Regions from separate parts of the Pseudovibrio sp. Ad46 genome, predicted to be linked through region 3. Evidence: predicted binding sites of a transcription regulator. Region 3 holds the regulator's gene; each other region holds the start of a gene.
The links. The regulator LexA, encoded in region 3, represses DNA repair genes until DNA is damaged. The targets are predictions, from matches to a motif close to TGTTCNNNNTGTGTTCNG.
Positions count from the first base shown of each region.

Region 1: a site for LexA is predicted at 2,050-2,067, ahead of PsAD46_RS01830 (YifB family Mg chelatase-like AAA ATPase). Genes of this name have one in related genera too.
Region 2: a site for LexA is predicted at 2,168-2,185, ahead of PsAD46_RS08215 (PA0069 family radical SAM protein). Genes of this name have one in related genera too.

Region 1 covers NZ_LMCG01000005.1:53,299-57,571, reverse strand. Annotated here, with positions in the region: gene rsmI (16S rRNA (cytidine(1402)-2'-O)-methyltransferase) at 1-468, shown strand, start outside; gene PsAD46_RS01840 (YraN family protein) at 434-841, shown strand; gene gshB (glutathione synthase) at 960-1,934, shown strand; gene PsAD46_RS01830 (YifB family Mg chelatase-like AAA ATPase) at 2,114-3,640, shown strand; gene PsAD46_RS01825 (PAS domain-containing hybrid sensor histidine kinase/response regulator) at 3,705-4,273, shown strand, end outside.
Region 2 covers NZ_LMCG01000040.1:269,136-273,408, forward strand. Annotated here, with positions in the region: gene PsAD46_RS08210 (ribonuclease HII) at 308-961, opposite strand; gene PsAD46_RS08215 (PA0069 family radical SAM protein) at 1,015-2,070, opposite strand; gene PsAD46_RS08220 (glycosyltransferase) at 2,256-2,849, shown strand; gene PsAD46_RS08225 (ceramidase domain-containing protein) at 2,873-3,553, shown strand; gene PsAD46_RS08230 (NADP-dependent malic enzyme) at 3,672-4,273, shown strand, end outside.
Region 3 covers NZ_LMCG01000071.1:60,771-65,043, forward strand. Annotated here, with positions in the region: gene moaC (cyclic pyranopterin monophosphate synthase MoaC) at 1-37, shown strand, start outside; gene glp (gephyrin-like molybdotransferase Glp) at 34-1,248, shown strand; gene lexA (transcriptional repressor LexA) at 1,498-2,220, shown strand; gene PsAD46_RS18800 (ComEC/Rec2 family competence protein) at 2,116-4,273, opposite strand, start outside.

The DNA.
Region 1 (4,273 bases), on a different contig from region 3:
ACCATTTTGTTTGCTGGTTTTTTGCCCAATAAGACCCATGGCAGAAAGAAACGTCTTGAAGAACTGAGAGATATTCCAGCGACACTGGTGTTTTATGAGAGCCCTCACAGAGTTGGGGCTTCTCTTATCGACATGACTGAAATTCTTGGAAAGCGTAAAGCAGCTGTTGCCCGCGAGCTGACCAAGCGGTTTGAGACCTTCCAGCGTGGTACCCTTGCAGAACTGAGTGATTTCTATTCGGGGGATCGCCCTAAGGGAGAAATTGTTATTCTTGTTTCACCACCTGAAGAGCAGGAACTGACCGAGGTTGATGCAGACGCGCTGTTGCATGAGGCATTGAAAGAAATGCCAGTGAGCGCAGCAGCCAAAAAAGTCTCCAAAGCGACCGGGGTGGATCGAAAGACGATTTATACCCGTGCGATGGAGCTTAAAAATGCAGGAACCGCAGAAGAGCCCGAGAGCGACTAAAAGCAGCCTTCTGAAGAAGCAGGCAGCTTACCGAAAAGGCCTGCAGGCGGAGTTGAAAGCAGAGATGTTGCTTCGTCAGGCTGGCTGGCAGATTCTTGAAAGACGCTACAAAACCAAGCAGGGCGAGATCGATTTGATCGCCGAACAAGACCAGACGATCGTGTTTGTGGAGGTGAAAGCCAGACGGGGTGTGGATGATGGCTTATATGCAATCACGCAACGCTCTCAACGAAGGATTGCAAATGCCGCCCGAGAATGGGTTTCACACCACAACGATGTGGTTGGAAAAACCTTGCGATTTGATGCGGTTATTCTTCCCAAACACGGAGAAGCCCAACACTTCCCTAATCTTTTTGAAGCTGAAATTTTTTAGGAAACAAATATTTTATCGCAAAAATGTAGACAAATTGCTTTCTGACCCACATATCTGCAGCTAACATCCATTTTTATTTACATGGATTTCTATCCCAGCGTTATTTCAGGAGTGCCTCATGTCCCAAGCAGCTTCTTCTGGTGCCAAGCGGCCGCTTAAAGTCGCCGTACAGATGGACCATATCTCTACCATCAACATTGCGGGCGACAGTGCTTTTGCTCTGATGCTAGAAGCGCAGGATCGTGGTTATGAACTGTATCACTACACACCAGAGCGTCTGGCGCTGTGGGGTGAAAAGGTTATGTGCCGCGTTGAGCCGGTAACCGTGCGCGACGAAGCAGGCAATCACTTCAGTTTTGGTGAACCGCAGCGCGTTGACATGTCTGAAATGGACGTCGTTCTGATGCGCCAGGATCCTCCATTTGATCTGGCTTACATCGCTGCGACCCACATTCTCGAAAAGCTTTCCGAGACAACGCTCGTTCTGAACAATCCAGTCTCTGTGCGTAATGCACCAGAGAAACTGTTTGTGACCCAGTTTGCAGACCTGATGCCGCCAACGCTGATCACTCATGATCGCGAGGAGATTGATGAGTTCCGCAACATCCATAGCGACATCGTGATGAAGCCGCTGTTTGGACATGGTGGAGCTGCTGTTTTCCGCGTGACCAAAGATGACCTGAACTATGGGTCACTTTACGACTTCTTCTCCGTCACGTTCCGCGAGCCTTGGGTCATTCAGAAGTTTCTGCCGAATGTGAAGCACGGTGATAAGCGCATTCTCCTGGTTGATGGTGAGTTTGCTGGTGCAGTGAACCGTGTGCCTGCAGAAGGTGACTTACGCTCCAACATGGTGCGTGGCGGATCTCCAAAAGACAGTGACCTGACCGAGCGCGAAAGAGAGATTTGCGCACGCCTTGGGCCGACGCTGAAAGAGCAGGGGCTCATTCTCGTTGGAATCGATGTGATTGACGGAAACCTCACTGAAATCAACGTGACTGCCCCAACTGGCATTCGAGCGATCCAGAAGCTGGGTGGGCCAGATGTGGCCGGCATGGTCTGGGATGTGCTTGAGAAAAAGCTGGAAGCCTAAAAAGTAGCAAAAGCCCTGTTCTTCAACAGGGCTTTTCTTTTTCATCATGAACTCCGAGAATTCAGGTAGAGCTTCTTATGGGAGCTTTCGTATTTCTGAGTATTCAAGGCTTGTGTGTTTCTCATTCGTTCCTGCTTAATTACTACAATGATGATTAATTGTGGCCGCAGGAGTGTCAGGTGTTTGCTCGCATCTCTACCGTTTCCTTTCAAGGTGTCGACGCTGCAAATGTTGACGTGCAGGTCCAGATTAGCCCCGGATCCGTCTATTTCACTCTTGTTGGTCTGCCCGACAAGGCAATTGCAGAGAGCAAAGAGCGGGTTCGTTCAGCTCTCATTGCCTCCGGCCTGGCGCTACCCGCCAAACGTGTGACAGTTAATCTGGCTCCGGCTGACCTGCCAAAGGAGGGATCTCATTATGACCTTCCTATTGCACTTGGCCTCTTGGTGGCGATGGGGGCACTGCCTGCGGAAGCTGTCGAAGGTTTCCTCGTTCTAGGTGAGCTCTCACTGGATGGCAGCATTTCACACGTAAACGGAGCCCTCCCAGCTGCAATCGCTGCTGTTGCAAACGAGAAAGGTTTGATCTGTCCGGAAAGTTGCGGCTCTGAAGCGGCATGGGCGGATGAGAACCTGAAGATTATGGCCGCGGGATCACTGGTTCAGCTCTACCGCGCATTGAAAGGTGATATTACTCTTTCTGCCCCAGAACCGCGTAGCTCTCCACAAGCTGCCAGTTCACTGGATCTTGCCGATATTCGAGGTCAGGAAACAGCGAAGCGGGCACTAGAGATTGCTGCGGCAGGCTCTCATAACCTGATGATGGTCGGCCCTCCAGGCTCAGGAAAAACCTTGCTCGCAAGCAGGTTACCCGCTCTATTGCCACCACTTTCAGCTCGCGAACTGCTGGAAGTATCCATGATCGCTTCCATTTCAGGAGAGTTGGAAGATGGCGCTTTGAGCAATCAACGCCCCTTCCGGGCACCACATCACTCCGCATCCATGGCTTCACTGGTTGGCGGAGGCATAAAGGCCAGACCTGGCGAAGTGTCCATGGCTCACAATGGTGTGCTTTTTTTGGATGAACTGCCAGAGTTCGATAGCTCCGTTCTGGACAGCTTGAGGCAGCCTATTGAGAACGGTGTGGCGACGATTGTTCGCGCCAATTATCGGGTGAGCTATCCATCCATAGTGCAAGTGGTTGCTGCGATGAACCCTTGTCGTTGCGGATATGCAGGAGAACCGGGACATACTTGCAGGCGAGGCGATAAATGCGCCAGTTCTTACCAGTCGCGAGTGTCTGGGCCTTTCGTGGACCGGATGGATTTGCAACTTCATGTTCCCGCGGTTTCTGCAAGAGACCTGATCAGCCCGCGCACTTCTGAGAGTTCGCAGGTGGTTGCTCAACGTGTAGGGCGCGCTCGTGCAATACAGCAAGCTCGCTATGCCTCTCTTGGGTTAGATATCACTGTCAATGCACATGCCAGTGCGCGGACTATCGAGCAAATTGTTGCATTGGATCAAGGCAGTAAGGAATTAATTGAACAGGCCTCCATACAATTTGGTCTTTCTGCACGTGGCTACCATCGTGTTTTGAAACTATCACGGACAATCGCAGATATGGACGGGTCAGAGTCCGTTCAGCGTATTCACCTGGCCGAGGCCCTGAGCTTCAAACGCTCTTCAGCCTATTTGGCCGCAGCATAATCTGGTATATCCTACCAATTGAATTTTACTGATTTACCGAAATAGTTCGGGTGGAGCAAAAGCTGTGTTGAAACGGAGACTGAAAACTGAGGAGAGCACCCATGTTGTTACTCAGGCTCGCGTGTCTCTGATTAAGCAAAGCGAAATCACCGAGAAATCCTCCTTTGTTCTAAAGAGCCTCTCCATTTTTGTGGGCGTTATATGCTTGCTGATTGCGCTGCTGCTGACCGATTGGCAATCCTTGCAAGGTTTCTATGTTGTATTGCTTGCATTTGGGGCTGGCGCTGTCTTGTTTCGCCGGTTTCCAGCAAGTGATGTTATCGCCCAAAGTTGGAAGACAGCTCAAATCCAGAGTGAAGTGGAGCAACTTGAAGACCCATCTGAATTAGCTAGCGATACTGACTGGCAATTACGTGAAGCGGATGATCGGCATCGTTCCATTCTGGATGCGCTGGGCGCTATTGTGATCCGTTGTGATAGCAATGGGGTGGTGCTGTCAGTCAATGATGCAGGTAAACGCAATTTTCCAGCTGGGTTTGGAGTTGAGATCGGAGGAGCTATTCATCTGCCTTATGCCGATGACTTTACTCCTGATCTTGAGGAAGGGGCTGCTGGGACTACCGAAGACGTTGC
Region 2 (4,273 bases), on a different contig from region 3:
AGAAGAAACCAGAGAGAAATCCATGCTCTCGATGGTAAATCTGTATGCGATTCCAATAGGGCACGTAGGTTACAACAAATTCACCATCAACTGACAGTTCAGTATGTTCTACGAGTGGAAGCTCGACATGTGTGAGTTTGCTCCCACCATGGAAATAAGCAACTCCATGAATCAGAAAGCTCATGAATAGAGATAGGGCAAAATATAAAAAGAAACAGCGCGCGAGCCTGTTTGTAAATAACTGTTTTAAATCGTCGGGCGTCATCATATTACTCAGAGAGCATCCTTTGTCTTCAAGCTGACTGAACTACCCCTCAATCATCTCCCGAATAGGTCGGAAAGAGCAGCGGTGGAGCGGTGTTACGCCGTGTGCTGCTAGTGCTTCCTGATGCTGTTTGGTGCCGTAGCCTTTGTGTTTGGCAAAGCCGTACTCCGGGAAATGCTTGTCCATTTTCACCATCAGGCGGTCACGGGTCACCTTGGCAACGATAGAAGCAGCTGAGATGGCGAGGCAGCGGCCATCACCCTTGATCAGTGCTTGGCCTTCCTGCGGCAGGTGATGGGGCACATCCTTGCCATCAATGAAGAACTGTTTCACCGGAACGCTGAGCGAGCGGGCGCAGGTGCGCATGCCCTGCAAGGTTGCTTCGCGAATGTTGATCCGGTCAACGGTCTGCGCACTTTGCACGCACACACTCACATCAGCCATCTCAAGGATTTGCTCAAAGAGCTCCTCGCGCTTGGCCTCGGTCAACTTCTTGGAATCGTTCAGTCCCTCTGGCAGGTTGTCGTAATCGAGGCTGGCTGCTGCAACCACCACAGGGCCAGCCCATGGCCCGCGCCCGGCTTCATCAATACCGGCAAACCGCCCTTGCAGGTCTTGCTCAACAGAGCGCTCAAAGCGCAGGTCAGGAGCATCAGGAAAGGCGATATCAAAGAGGGAGTTTGCAAAATACGACATGCCCCTCATTGCCATGCAGCCCGGCAGCTTTCAAGCATCAAAACACGCCTCGTCTACAACAATGAAAGCTGCACACCGCCGCAAGTTGGTTTGATGAAATGGTCACAGGACAACTTCATTGAGCGCGAGGATAAACCCTTGCTCTTACACGCCAGCTGAAAGCGCTTTGCCAGCTGGTCAGCGTAAGGACCTTTACCCTTGAAGCGCTGCGTCCACTGAGCGTCATAGTCCTTTCCATCACGCATGGAACGCAAAAGGCTCAGCACACGCCGGTAACTGCCCGGAGCTTCCCGCAAAAGCCATTCCTTGAAGAGTTCAGAAACCTCTCGAGGAAGGCGCAGCAAAATGTAACTGGCCTCTGTCGCACCATGCTCCTTACAAACCTCAAGAATGCTCTCAAGTTCATGATCCGTCAGTCCAGGAATGATCGGAGCTGCCAGCACAGCGGTTGGAATACCCGCATCAGACAGTGCCTTGATCGCTTGCAAACGGCGAGGCGGCGTTGACGCGCGCGGTTCAAGGCTCCGCGCGATCTTCCGGTCCAGTGTGGTCACAGAAATTGCCACCTTTGCCAGATTACGCTCTGCCATTTCGCTGAGAATATCGATGTCCCGCATGACCAGCGCTGACTTGGTGACAATGGTCACCGGATGGCCCGTCTTGTTCAAAACCTCCAGAACATCGCGCATGATTTTGTGCGTGCGTTCAATCGGCTGATAGGGATCAGTGTTGGTGCCAATCGCAATGGGTTTGGGTTGATAAGAGGATGCACCCAGCTCCCGCTCCAGCACCTGTGCTGCATTGGGCTTGGCAAACAAGCGGCTTTCAAAATCCAGCCCTGGCGACAAGCCCATATACGCATGGGTTGGCCGCGCAAAGCAGTAGATGCAGCCATGCTCACAGCCCCGATACGGATTGATCGAGCGATCAAAAGGCAGGTCAGGAGAGCTGTTCTTGGTGATCACATGCCGCGCAGTCTCAATCTGCACTTCTGTCTTGATCGGCGGAAGTTCATCAATTGTTCCCCAGCCATCATCCATCAGTTCCCGGCTTTCCGCCTCAAACCGGCCAGCTTTGTTGGAATGTGCCGCACGGCCCCGACCTGTCATGTTGACCGGGAGCGAAGATCCCAAAGGATCAGCGGCCACAGTTTCGGCCCTGTGATTTTGTGCAGTTGACATGGGGCATGCACTTTCATCTTCTTATGAGAACATAAGTGGAACATTGCTCAAAATATCTGGATTTGCAAGCCTTTACTTTCCAAAGATAAGGCAAATCACTGTAAGCTGTTGGAATGATTAGCGCACTTATTCCCACCTATAACAGCGAGCACCGGCTGGTGCTCACCCTGTCCGCTCTGGTTCCGGCTTCCGCAGAAGGCATCCTGAAAGAAGTCATTATCACCGACGAAGGCTCATCTGATGGGACCGAGATTGTCGCGGATGCCAGCGGTGCGGATTTCGTCAGCACCACCTCAAAATCTGGTTTCGCTCTGGCCGAAGGGCTCAAACGGTGCACCCGTTCCAACTGGGTTTTGCTCATTCAGCCCGGCGCTATTCTGCAAGCGGGCTGGCAGGCAGAAGCCGTATCCTTCATAGAGCGCGCGGAGCGGGTCGGAACTGAGCAGAATCTGGTCGGTGTGTTTCCCAGCCGCACAGAAGAATTCGGCACTGTGGCACAGCTCAAGCAGAAACTTATCACCCTCACGCATCGCTTGCTAAAAGCATCATGCCACCAGCTCCCCATGCTGATCTACAAAGACCACCTGCAACAAGCGCTGGCGAACGCGTCAGGAATGAACCGGCAAGATCAGCTCCAGAAGGTTTTGAGGGCTAGCCGGGTCCATTGGTTGAACGGTACAGTGATCTTTCAAAATACGGCGAGATAACGCGGTACCAGCTTGGAGGGCTCATGGATTGGAATCGACACCTGAACCAATACTGCGAGCGCACCTCCGATGCATTCTGGTCTGAGCCACTCAATGCAGCGAGCAACGCTGCTTTTATCATTGCCGCGCTGATTGCCCTTCAATTCTGGTTGAACGCACGCAGTAACGCAAAAAAAACGCATTCAACGCAAACCAACGCACAAGATAACGCAGCTTTGGTTCTCATTGCTCTGCTGACCATAATTGGGATTGGCTCATTCCTGTTCCACACCTTCGCAACCCTCTGGTCAATGCTGGCTGATGTCATCCCGATTGCGATCTTCATGCTGGTTTACTTCTACCTTGCCACGCGTCGATACATGGATGCCAACCTCTTGATATCACTGGGCGCAACGCTGCTCTTCTTTGGGGCAATGGCATTTGGCCCAAGGCTGTTTGAGGGGATACTCGGATCCACTGCTGGCTACTTCCCGGCACTCCTCGCAATCCTGCTTTTTGCAGGCCTGACCCGCAGCAAAAAAAGGCAAACATCCAACGCTCTGTTAGCCGCAGGCGTAGTCTTCGCACTTTCGATGAGTTTCCGGATTTTGGACGAGCCAATTTGCTCGATTTTGCCAGTTGGAACACATTCCTTGTGGCATATTTTGAATGCAATTGTTTTGCTTATTCTAATTCGCGCATTTATACGCTTTAAGACGTATTGAGATACTGCAAAATCCTAGGCGATGGTCTAGTTTTTGCAAAACTGCGACATCTGAACCGGAAGTCATAGTGATTCCCGGTGGCGAGCCGCTCATTCACTCGGTCAGGCAAGAATAGACGATGACGGACAAAAAACGCCCTACCTCCGGCGAACTCGATGAACAAGCGCTCTTTTACCATGAGTATCCGCGCGCGGGTAAATTGGAAATTCAGGCAACTAAGCCATTGGGAAACCAGCGAGATTTGGCGCTTGCCTATTCTCCGGGTGTGGCTGCTCCGTGTTTGGCAATCCATAAGGATGAGTCAAAAGCGGCTGACTATACCGCACGTCAAAACCTTGTTGGTGTCATCTCCAATGGTACCGCAGTTCTGGGTTTAGGCGCGATTGGTCCTTTGGCATCCAAGCCGGTGATGGAAGGTAAGGCTGTCCTCTTCAAAAAGTTCGCTGGCATTGATGTATTTGACATCGAAGTTGACGAGACCAACGTTGATAAGTTCGTTGATGCAGTTGGCGTTCTGGAGCCAACCTTCGGCGGCATCAACCTGGAAGACATCAAAGCGCCAGAGTGTTTCCAGATCGAGAAACGCCTACGCGAAAGAATGAATATCCCGGTTTTCCATGATGATCAGCACGGTACCGCGATCATCGTGTCAGCTGCGGTGCGCAATGGCATGGAGCTCTCCGGTAAAAAGCTGGATGAGATTAAAGTCGTTGCTTCCGG
Region 3 (4,273 bases):
CGGTCACTATCTGGCTGAGGAGGATAACTCCCAATGAGCTTGATCAGTATTGAAGAAGCGCTGGACCGCCTCCTGAAAGATGTGAAGCCAACCAACACCGAGCAGCTTCCACTACTTGAAGCTGGAAAACGCATTCTGGCAGAAGATGTTGCCGCAACACGAACGCAGCCTCCATTTTCCGCCTCAGCGATGGATGGATATGCCGTCAAAGCTGCTGATACGGTCGATCCAGAGACTGCCTTGAAAGTTATTGGAGAAATTGCTGCCGGGCATAACTTCGATGGCACGCTGCAAGCCGGAGAAGCTCTGCGCATCTTTACAGGTGCACCTGTTCCAGCAGGCGTCGACGCAATTTTGATGCAGGAAAACGCTCGCCGTGACGGGGATAACCTGTTTTGCGAGGAAGCCGTTTCTATTGGTAAGTTCATCCGCCCAGCAGGCCTCGACTTCAAAGAAGGCCAGACCCTCCTGAAGGCGGGCGCACCACTCGGCTTCCGTGAATTGTCTCTTGCAGGCGCCATGAACCACGCAACCTTGCCAGTGCGCAAAAAGCCAGTCGTTGCGATCCTCGCAAATGGTGATGAACTCGTCGAGCCAGGTCAGATACCAGGTCCGAATCAAATCATAGCGTCCAATCAGGTCGGCATCGCAGAATTCGTCAGAAACTGTGGCGGAACGCCAATGATGCTGGGCATTGCACCAGACCAGCCTGAGGAAATCACGGCACGCGTGAAACAGGCTATTGAAGCAAAAGCCGATGTACTGGTGACACTCGGCGGTGCCTCTGTGGGCGACCACGATCTCATTCAGGACGTACTGGGCGCTGAAGGCATGGAGCTAGGCTTCTGGCGCATCGCCATGCGCCCGGGCAAGCCCCTCATGGCCGGAGCCCTTGGCCCCATGAAAGTCCTCGGCCTTCCTGGCAATCCAGTCTCCAGCCTTGTATGCGCACTCCTCTTCCTTGGCCCGCTTCTGGATAAGATGCTAGGCCGCACGGTCTCTGTGACAAATCAAGGCGTTACCAAAGCCACATTGGCAACTGATTTGCCTGCAAATGATATGCGCCAGGACTACCTGCGCGCTAGCCTGAGTACAGATGAACACGGAGATCTGATAGCAACGCCGTTTGGCAAACAGGACTCTTCCATGCTTGCCTTGCTGACAAAAGCAGATGCCCTGATCATTCGCCCACCACACGCACCAGCTGCAAAGGCAGGTGAAAAAGTGGAGCTGCTCAAGCTACGCTAAATCCAGTCATCAGGAGTGGGCAACCCCTGCCCACTCACCCACCAGAAACCAAATCCCCCAGTTCTAGCAGGGCTTAACCTCAACAAACCCATTGCAGAACACAATGAGAACAGGTAGAGTACGTTCGTGTTTTGTCCTTCCAATCGCAGAAGTTGAAGTCTTTCAGCTTCTTGGAATTACAAAACCGCGATTGGTCAGGAATGGCCGCTCACTTTCAATCAGCGCCTTAGGAGCGAACGGGGATAAAAGATGCTTACACAGAAGCAACACGAGCTTTTGATGTTCATCCATCAACGCTTGAAGGAAGCCGGTGTTCCGCCCTCCTTCGATGAGATGAAGGACGCGCTGGACCTCCGTTCCAAATCCGGCATTCACCGGCTGATCACAGCTCTGGAAGAGCGCGGCTTCATTCGCCGCTTGCCGAACAGAGCTCGTGCACTTGAAATCCTCAAACTGCCAGACTCCATTTCTCCGGGCCTGAAGCCTGCCGCCAAGGAAAAAGGCTTTGCACCTGAGGTGATTGAGGGCTCCCTGAGCAAGAAAGTAGCAACGCCGCCACCTCCACGCGCCACATCACCAGACGAAGTGCCAACGCTGGAAATCCCGGTCATGGGCCGCATTGCTGCAGGCGTCCCAATCGAAGCAATCCAGACACAAAGCCATACCATCGCAATGCCTGCTGATCTGATGGGTCGCGGCGAGCATTATGCGCTGGAAGTCAAAGGCGATTCCATGATCGATGCCGGTATCTTCGATGGAGATACCGTGTTGATCAAACGTGGTGACACGGCTGATAACGGCGAGATTGTTGTGGCGCTGATTGATGAAGAAGAAGCAACCTTGAAGCGCCTGCGCAAAAAAGGCGCCTCAGTCGCGCTGGAAGCGGCCAACCCCGCCTACGAAACTCGCATCTTCGGCCCGGGCCGCGTCCACGTGCAAGGCAAGATGATTGCGCTCTTCCGCCGCTATTAAATCATTGGTTGCCTGAGGCAATTTCGGATTCCAAGGCCTGCGCTGAGCATCATATGCCCAGCGCACTTTTTTTATTCTTTCCCCGCCCTCAGCACCAACAGAAAGCCAGATGTAAGCTGAACCGCGCTCTCCGAAAACCTTCTGGTCAATAACCAGCTCAGCCCGGCAAGCCGGAGGCGCCTGAACCTGCGTGATGACGATGGTGGCAAGATGGCAGTCAGCCTCCAAAACATCAGCCACTTTGGACTGTGCCAACAGGATCGGCGCAGAGCTTATCCTCCCTCCCTCTGCAGGCTGCTGAGGGAATATCTCAATCACACAGCCGCGATCATCACAGGACCGATCTGAAGCCCTCACCTTGTGTTGCTTGAACGAACCCGCCGAAACTCCACCAGCGCGCAACAGGCTGTCAGCAGCAAACGACATACGTGAGGACGTCAGTCGAAACGCACCATCCTGCCCATAATAAGCAATGTGCTTGCCCGCATCCGCAATCATCAGATCAGGCGCCTTGCCACCGGCAAACATCAGGACACTCACCGTAAATGCCGGAAGTGAAAGCCATTTCAGGCGCAGCGGCATCACACACAGTACGACAATCGCTAGGATCACGAGCAGATACCCTGGAGCACTGGAAACCCCGAGACTGGTCAGCCCCTCACTGAGTGAGCTCACCCAGTAAGCAGCTTTCAGCACCAGCGCCAACCCAGCCTCCATCCCTTGCAGAAAGAACGCATCCGCACCAAACGGGATCGCCAACAGACTCAATAACCCAAGGGGCATAACCACAAAAGTCACCAATGGCATAGCAAGAATATTCCCCAGAACTCCATAAGGCGCAACCTGCTCAAAATGCATCGCCGCAACTGGCCCCGTGGCAGCACCTGCAATCAACGAGGTCAACGCACAAGCTAGAATCCACTTTAAGATTACACGACTAATCCTATGAAACCATGAGGTATTCCGTCTTCGCGAACTATCTCGATTACCGAGCAACCAATCCTTCCCAAGCATATAGGCTGAGAGCAAGGCGAGCACTGCAATGAAGGACATCTGAAACCCGGGAGCCAGAACCTCCTCCGGCCTCAGGCTTAAAAGCACAAGGCAAGCCAGCGCCAGACCACGCAGACTGAAGGCCCGCCGACCAAGCAGACCCGCGCATAAAATCATCGCCGCCATCAAAAAAGCCCGCTGCGTTGCCACAGAAGCTCCTGACAAACCAAGATAAACAATCGCCGCAATCAGTGCTGCCACGCTGGCATAAACGTGAATATGTCCTTTCAGCGCAAGCGACTGGCTGAGGGATAGGATCAGGCGGGCACCAAGGAAGACCAGAGAGGTCACAAGTCCCATATGCATGCCGGAGATAGCGAGCACATGAGCAAGCCCTGCATTGCGCAAGGCATCCTTGTCAGCGGTGGCAAGATAGTCTCGCTTGCCCACCAGAAGTGCAACAGCAAACGCACTTTCCGGGCTGTTATCCAACACCCGCCGGATCCGCTGTGCTATCCCACTGCGCACACGCTCTATCCCTTGCAGAAAACTTGTGCCCTCTACCTGTGCCACAACAACCGGTTTGGAAAGCGCATAGCCGACCGCACCAATCCCACTGAAAAACGCAGTTCGGGCAAAGTCATACCCACCGGGGCGCACCGCACCTCCCGGCGGCAACAACCGAGCCTTCAGCTGCATCCTGTCCCCCATCACGGGTGCCTCTTTCATCCCCTTGATGCTAATCCGGATGCGATAAGAAAGAAGAGTTACGCCCTTCTGCGAAAGTGTTGTCACATCTGCAAAAATGACGGAGTAAGCCCCTTTGCCAGAATGCTTCACTCCAGCAACCACACCCTCCACTTTGCGTGTAACCGGGCGCTCCAGCGGGTCACCGCGCGCATACTCCACGCGCAAATCAGCAAGGAAGAACCCGGCAGTAAAGAACAAAAGCGCGGTCAGCCCAACCGTCAATCGCCCACCTCTCCAACGGTGAAAAACAAATAATCCCAATAAGATAAAAGGAGTTCCGCTTAAAACACTGTAAGGCTCGGCGGGGAGT